DNA from 2 places in the Amycolatopsis sp. NPDC043885 genome. Region 1 is predicted to be linked to the other one. Evidence: riboswitches for the same ligand, from Rfam matches in the RefSeq annotation. Region 1 holds a riboswitch; the other holds the start of a gene.
What was found. A riboswitch is a leader RNA that binds a small molecule or an ion and turns the genes downstream of it on or off. The one in region 1 is predicted to bind glycine.

Region 1 (3,586 bases):
CGCCTTGGCTGCCGGCGTTCGGTTGCAGTGAGACCGCGTCGTAGCCGGTGATGCCGGCGAGCCACCGCTCCAGATCCTTCACGACGGTGAGCAGCCCTGCCGCGTCCTCGGCGGGCGCGAACGGGTGCAGGCCGGCGAACTCCGGCCAGGTGATCGGCTCCATTTCGGCCGTGGCGTTGAGTTTCATCGTGCAGGAGCCGAGCGGGATCATGCTCCGGTCGAGCGCGACGTCCTTGTCGGACAACGACCTCAGGTACCGGAGCAGTGCCGTCTCCGAGCGGTGTGCGTGGAAGACCGAATGCGTCAGGTAGTCGCTGGTGCGGCGCAGATCCGGTGGGAAACCGTCCGCGGTGTCCGCGTCGAGCGAGTCCACATCGGACACCGCGACCCCGAACGCCTTCCACACCAGGGAAAGGTGCTCACGGGACGTCGTCTCGTCGCAGGCGACGGCGACGTGGTCCGCGTCGACGAGCCGCAGGTTGACCCCGAGTTCCCGGGCGGTGCCGACGACCCCGGTCGCGCGGCCGGGGACGGCGACCATCACGGTGTCGAAGAACTCGCAGTGCACGACGTCGACACCGCTCTCGGCGAGTCCTGCCGCGAGCACGGTGGCCATCCGGTGCGCGCGGTTCGCGATGGCGCGCAGGCCTTCGGGACCGTGGTACACCGCGTACATCGACGCGATCACCGCCAGCAGCACCTGGGCGGTGCAGATGTTGCTCGTCGCCTTCTCGCGGCGGATGTGCTGCTCACGGGTCTGGAGCGCGAGCCGGTACGCCGGAGCGCCGTCGGCGTCCTTCGACACCCCGACCAGACGGCCGGGCAGCTGCCGTTCGAGACCCTGCCGAACCGCGAGGTACGCGGCGTGCGGCCCGCCGAAGCCCATCGGGACCCCGAACCGCTGCGTGGATCCGATCGCGACATCGGCGCCGAGCTCACCGGGCGACCGCAACAGGGTCAGCGCCAGCGGATCCGCGGCCATCACCACCGCCGCGCCCAGTGCCTTGGCCTCGGTGATCGTGTGGTCCCATTCGCGGACGACTCCCGACGCGCCCGGATACGACAGCAGCACCCCGAAGAAGTCGCCGCCCAGGCCCAGTCCGGTGATGCCCTGGGACAGATCCGCGGTCACCAGCTCGATGCCGAGCGGTTCGGCTCGGGTGCGCAGGACCTCGATCGTCTGCGGAAGGGTGTCCTCGTCGACCACGAACCGGTTCGACTTCGCCTTGCCCGCCCGGCGGACCAGCGTCATCGCTTCCGCCGCGGCGGTCGCCTCGTCCAGCATGGAGGCGTTGGCTATCGGCAGGCCGGTCAGATCGGCGACCATGGTCTGGAAGTTCAGCAGCGCTTCGAGGCGGCCCTGCGAGATCTCCGGCTGATACGGCGTGTAAGCGGTGTACCAGGCCGGGCTCTCCAGCACGTTCCGGCGGATCACCGGCGGGGTCACGGTGCCGTGGTAGCCGAGGCCGATCATCTGGACCATCGGCCGGTCGCGCGCGGCCAGCGCGCGGAGTTCGGCGAGCGCGCCGGTCTCGGTGGCGGGCGGCGGCAGATCCGGCGGTGTCGCGGACTCCCGCAGCGACGCGGGGACGGCCCGCTCGGCGAGCTCGTCCAGGGAAGCGACGCCGACGACGTCGAGGATGCGCGCGAGCTCCTCGGCGCCGGGACCGATGTGCCGGTCCGCGAAGGGGGTCCCGGATTCGAGAGCGGCCAGTGATACGGGCTCCATCGGGGACCTCCCAAGACGCGGGGGTGGGGCCGGGACGATTGTCCTGGCCCTCCCCACTCTGTCCGTACCCCCGAGGGGGCGCCTGAGAGTTTCGCCCGAGTGTTGAGCCGGGCTTGCACCGTCGGCGGGGCCGCCAGGCTGTGACCTGGCGAACCACTTTCCAGAGGCGTCTCTTCCGCGCGGTCCAGGGTGCCTGAGAGGTTCCGGGGAGGACTTGCTCCTTCGGCGCCGAGCTCAACGGTTATCGGCTCGGTCTCTCCCGCGCGGATTCGTCGACCGCGGAAGTGAGCCTACCCTGCCGACCGCGCGGCTTCATGATCAGCCGGTGCGACGTGCGTTACGGCGCTGTGTGAGCTCGTCCGGCGTGACCGTTTCGATCACGCCGCCGTCGGCCCGCTCGGCCGGGAACTCGTGGATGGTGCCGCTGATCTCCTGCATCGCGCCGCTGACCGCGATCCCGAAGACACCTTGCCCGCCCTGGAGTAAATCGACGATCTCTTCGGGCGAGGTGCACTCGTAGACGGTGGTGCCGTCGGAGAACAGGGTGACCTTGGCGAGGTCACGGACGCCGCGCAGACGCAGATGGTCGACGGCGACGCGGATGTTCTGCAGGGAGACACCGGTGTCCAGCAGCCGCTTGACGACCTTCAGGACGAGGATGTCCTTGAACGAGTAGAGCCGCTGCGAACCGGAGCCGTGCGCCGTGCGGATGCTCGGCGCGACCAGCTTCGTGCGGGCCCAGTAGTCGAGCTGCCGGTAGGTGATCCCGGCGATCTGACAGGCGGCGGGGCCTCGGTAGCCGACGAGTTCGTCCGGGAGGGAAGAGTCGGGGAACAGCTCGCCCTGCTCGCCGTCAGCGACCGGAACGAGCGGCTCTTGAGGGCTACCAGCCTCGACCACGCCATGCCTCCCCTCGCCCGACCTGGCGGCCGGCGAACAAAGCCGCGCGGACCCACGTGAGTCCGCACCGGAGTTCCTCGTCAAGACGAATGCCCCAGACATCCGAATCACACCTTGGCGATTCACCTTCATTGACGGTAAGCGCGTCCGGCAAAGCGGTCAACGCGACGCGCGGGCCACCTCAAGCTCTTCTTGAGGCTTGTCGAGCACGGTCCCCCATTCGGCCGCATGGTTGCCACTTTTACTCAGCCGTGTTATTTTTTACTCATGCAAGTAACTCCCTCCACTCAGAGCGCCATGCAAGAGGTCCAGGCGGAGCTGGGGCTGTCGGTCGCCGAGGCGGCCAGGCGGGCCCAGATCATCGGAGCCACGATCGCGACGATCTCCGACCTCGGCTACCACAAGACGTCGTTCGCGAAGATCAAGGAGCGGGCCGGGCTGTCCAGCACCCGGATCATCTCGTACCACTTCACCAACAAGGCAGGCCTGATGCAGGCCGTGGTCACCACCGCGACCGGGATGAAGGACAAGTTCCTCGAGGAGCGGATCCAGGGCACGACCGACCGGGCCGGGCTGCTGCGCGGCTACATCGAGTCGGAGATCGCGTTCCTGGGCTCGTACCCGGAACTGGTGCGGGTCATGGTCGAGATGGGCTCGAGCGGCTCGGACGCCGAGGGCTGGTTCATGTCGGCACCGCTGGTCGAGGAGTTCCGGACCGGCAGGCTCGAACGTCAGCTCCGGCAGGGGCAGCAGGAAGGCGCTTTCGGCGAGTTCGCGCCGGACGTGATGGCGCTGTCGATCGCGCAGGCCATCGACGGTGTCGCGGCGAAGTTCGCGACGGATCCGAAACTGGACCTGGAGCGGTACGGGCGGGAACTGGCGGACCTGTTCGTCAAGGCGACCGCCGCCTGACTGGGTCGCGTGAGTCGCGAGTGCGAGGCGAAGGGCACCTTTCGG
Region 2 (3,586 bases), on a different contig from region 1:
ACCTTGGCGATGATCGCGGGCGTGGTGACCTCGTCGACCGCGATGCGGACGTGGTCGGCGTCGACCGGGCCGAGGTTGATCCCGTTCTCCCGCGCCACCGCGACGACCGCTTCGGCCTGTCCGGGCATGCGGGCGAGGACGGTATCGAAGAAGCCCTCGTGCACGACCTCGACGCCTGCCGCTCGGAGGGCGTCCGCCAGGCCCGCGGCGAGGCCGTGGACGCGGGTCGCGATGCGCTTGAGGCCGTCGGGACCGTGGTAGACCGCGTACATCGCGGCGAGCACGGCGGGCAGCACCTGCGCGGTGCAGATGTTGGAGGTCGCCTTCTCGCGGCGGATGTGCTGCTCACGCGTCTGCAGGGCGAGGCGGTACGCGGGGTTGCCGTCGGCGTCGACCGAGACCCCGACCAGGCGGCCCGGCAGCGAACGCTCGAGCCCTGCGCGGACGGCCATGTACCCGGCGTGCGGACCGCCGTACCCGAGCGGGACGCCGAAGCGCTGGGTCGAACCGGCGGCGATGTCGGCGCCGAACTCACCCGGCGCGGTGATCAGCGTGAGGGCGAGCAGGTCGGCGGCGACGGCGTACAGCGCGCCGGCGGCCTTCGCGGTCTCGGAGATGGCGGAGTAGAAGCCCGCGCCGCGCAGCACGCCGGAAGCGCCCGGGTACTGGACGACGACGCCGAAGAACTCCTCCGGCAGGCCGGTGAGCAGGTCACGGACCTCGACCTCGACGCCCATGGCCTCGGCGCGGGTGCGGACGACCGCGATCGTCTGCGGCAGGCACTCGGCGTCGAGGACGACCTTGTTCGACTTCGCCTTCGACGCGCGGCGCATCAGCATGACGGCCTCGGCGACGGCGGTGGACTCGTCGAGCAGGGAGGCATTCGCGGTGGCGAGACCGGCCAGCTCCGAGACCATGGTCTGGAAGTTGAGGAGGGCTTCGAGACGGCCCTGCGAGATCTCCGGCTGATACGGCGTGTACGCCGTGTACCAGGCCGGGTTCTCCAGCACGTTGCGGCGGATGACCGCCGGGGTGACCGTGTCGTGGAAGCCGAGACCGATCATCTGCGTCATCGGCTTGTTGAGCGCGGCGAGTGCGCGAAGCTCGGCGATGGCGTCCTCTTCGGACGCGGCGGGGGGAAGTTCGAGGTCGCGGGTGACCCGGATCGCGGACGGCACGGCGGCCTGCACCAGGGCATCGAGACTGCCGTAGCCGACCTCGGCGAGCATCTTGGCCTGCTCGGACTCCGAGGGGCCGATGTGCCGGTCGTCGAAGGACGTACTGGTCAAGGGAGCTCCTTGGGTCAGGCGCCGGATAGACCGGTGCGCTGGGAACTCCCCCTCTGTCATGGCACCTGAGAGTTTCACCACCGTTGAGGGTGGCTTTCACCTTGGGTGAGACGCACTTGCGCGCCTGCTTTCCAGAGTGGCCTCGCGTGAAGCGGTAGTGGGTACCTGAGAGATTCCGGGGAGTTTGCTCCTTCGGTGCCCCACCACGTTCGTGGGGGCTCTCCCGCTCCAGCTCGACGGCCCTGTCTGAAGTTGTGCGCACACCGTACCTGGCGTGTTCGACGCGCGTCTACTTCCAGCCGAGCACGTCACTTGAGCCGCACTCGCGTGCTTGGAGACGTAACTCGTGAGTTCCGCCTCCAAGCACGCGAGTTACGTGCCTGAGCACGCGAGTTACGCGTTTTCCATCATCATTTCGGCGGTGATCGTGCCGCAGAGCTCGGCGCACCGCATCATCATGTCGGCCGCGTCGGCGAGCTCGGCGTCGCCGGTCTTGGCGCACTCCTGGGCGCACATGCGCATCATCTGGGAGGCGAGGCCGCACGTCTTCGCGCACATGCGCATCATCTCGAGGTCGGCGACCATGGCGGAGCAGCGCATCATCATGTCGGCGGACATGCGGGACATGTCCGCGCAGGTCACCATCATCATCCCGAGCTTCGCGCCGCCGATCTCCATGCAGCGCGTCATCATCTCCTCGCACCTGACGTGGCACTCGTTGCACAGGTCGATGCAGTCACGCATGGCGGTGCTCATCTGCCGGGTCATTCGTCGGGCCTCCCGCGCTGTTCGGATCACGGAACCGGGTGGTCCCGCGTCTCAGGACTACAGCGCAGGTCAGCGGCCCGCCATCCCAGCCACCGGGACGAGTGACGGCGGCCGGAAGTACAGCCACGGTTCGCGCCGGGCCCAAGTCCGTGAAGGCCTCCTTCCCTACTCTCAAGGTAGGGAAGGAGGCCTTCACGGACATCGCGACCCAACGGCGCGCATTTAGAGGACTAAATGCGTGGCGGTCAGACGGGCGTGACGTAGGCGCCGGAGATCCCACCGTCGACGAGGAACTGCGACGCCGTGATGAACGAGGCGTCGTCGCTCGCCAGGAACGCGACGGCCGCCGCGATCTCCTCCGGCTCCGCGAACCGCCCGACCGGCACGTGCACCAGCCGCCGCGCGGCCCGCTCGGGGTCTTTCGCGAACAGTTCCTTGAGCAGCGGCGTGTTCACCGGTCCCGGGCACAGCGCGTTCACCCGGATGTTCTCCCGCGCGAACTGCACGCCCAGTTCCCGGCTCATCGCCAGCACCCCGCCCTTGGACGCGGTGTAGGAGATCTGCGACGTCGCCGCGCCCATGACCGCGACGAACGACGCCGTGTTGACGATCGAGCCCTTGCCCTGCCGCCGCATATGCGGCAGCACGGCCTTGCAGCACAGGTAGACCGAGGTCAGGTTGACCTTCTGTACCTTCTCCCACGCGTCGATGCCCGTGGTGAGGATCGAGTCGTCCTCGGGCGGGGAGATGCCCGCGTTGTTGAACGCGACGTCGACCGAGCCGAAAGTGTCCACAGTGGTCTGGAACAGGGCCTCGACCTGCTCGGCGTCGGTGACGTCGGCCTGCACGAACAGGCCGCCGACCTCGTCGGCCGCGGCTTTGCCCGCCTCGGCGGAGATGTCGCCGATGACGACCTTCGCGCCCTCGCTCGCCAGCCGCCGCGCGGTGGCGAGGCCGATGCCGCTGCTGCCGCCGGTGATGACCGCGACGCGGCCTTCGAAACGCTGAACCATGCCTATTCCTCCGTGCTGATGGTCTTGATACGAAAAGAGACCGGCTCACTCTGTGTTGATGAAGACGTTCTTGGTCTCGGTGAAGGCGTCGACGGCGTCGGGGCCCAGTTCGCGGCCCAGTCCGGACTGCTTGAACCCGCCGAACGGCGTCCAGTACCGGACGGACGAATGCGAGTTGACCGACAGGTTCCCGGCTTCGACGCCACGCGCGACGCGGAAGGCGCGGCCGACGTCGCGGGTCCAGATCGAGCCGGACAGGCCGTACTCGGTGTGGTTGGCCATGGTCACCGCGTCCGTCTCGTCGGCGAACGGGACCACGGCGACGACCGGGCCGAAGATCTCGTCCGACGCCAGCGGATGCCGCAGGTCCGGCGGGGTGACGACGGTCGGCGCGAACCAGTATCCGGGACCGACGGGCGCGTTGCCCCGGAAGGCGACCGGCGCCGCGTCGTCCACATAGGACGACACTTTCGCATGGTGCCCGGCCGAGATCAGCGGACCCATCTCGGTCACTTC

Region 2: another riboswitch for glycine. It lies ahead of gcvP (aminomethyl-transferring glycine dehydrogenase); the one in region 1 lies ahead of gcvP (aminomethyl-transferring glycine dehydrogenase).

What each region holds. Positions count from the first base shown of each region.
Region 1 is NZ_JBWKEA010000026.1:88,107-91,692, forward strand. It holds gene gcvP (aminomethyl-transferring glycine dehydrogenase) at 1-1,729, opposite strand, end outside; glycine riboswitch at 1,900-2,001, opposite strand; gene AC069I_RS41615 (MerR family transcriptional regulator) at 2,048-2,629, opposite strand; gene AC069I_RS41620 (TetR/AcrR family transcriptional regulator) at 2,927-3,541, shown strand.
Region 2 is NZ_JBWKEA010000002.1:295,927-299,512, reverse strand. It holds gene gcvP (aminomethyl-transferring glycine dehydrogenase) at 1-1,289, opposite strand, end outside; glycine riboswitch at 1,432-1,525, opposite strand; gene AC069I_RS11090 (four-helix bundle copper-binding protein) at 1,683-2,045, opposite strand; gene AC069I_RS11085 (3-oxoacyl-ACP reductase) at 2,303-3,070, opposite strand; gene AC069I_RS11080 (aldehyde dehydrogenase family protein) at 3,116-3,586, opposite strand, start outside.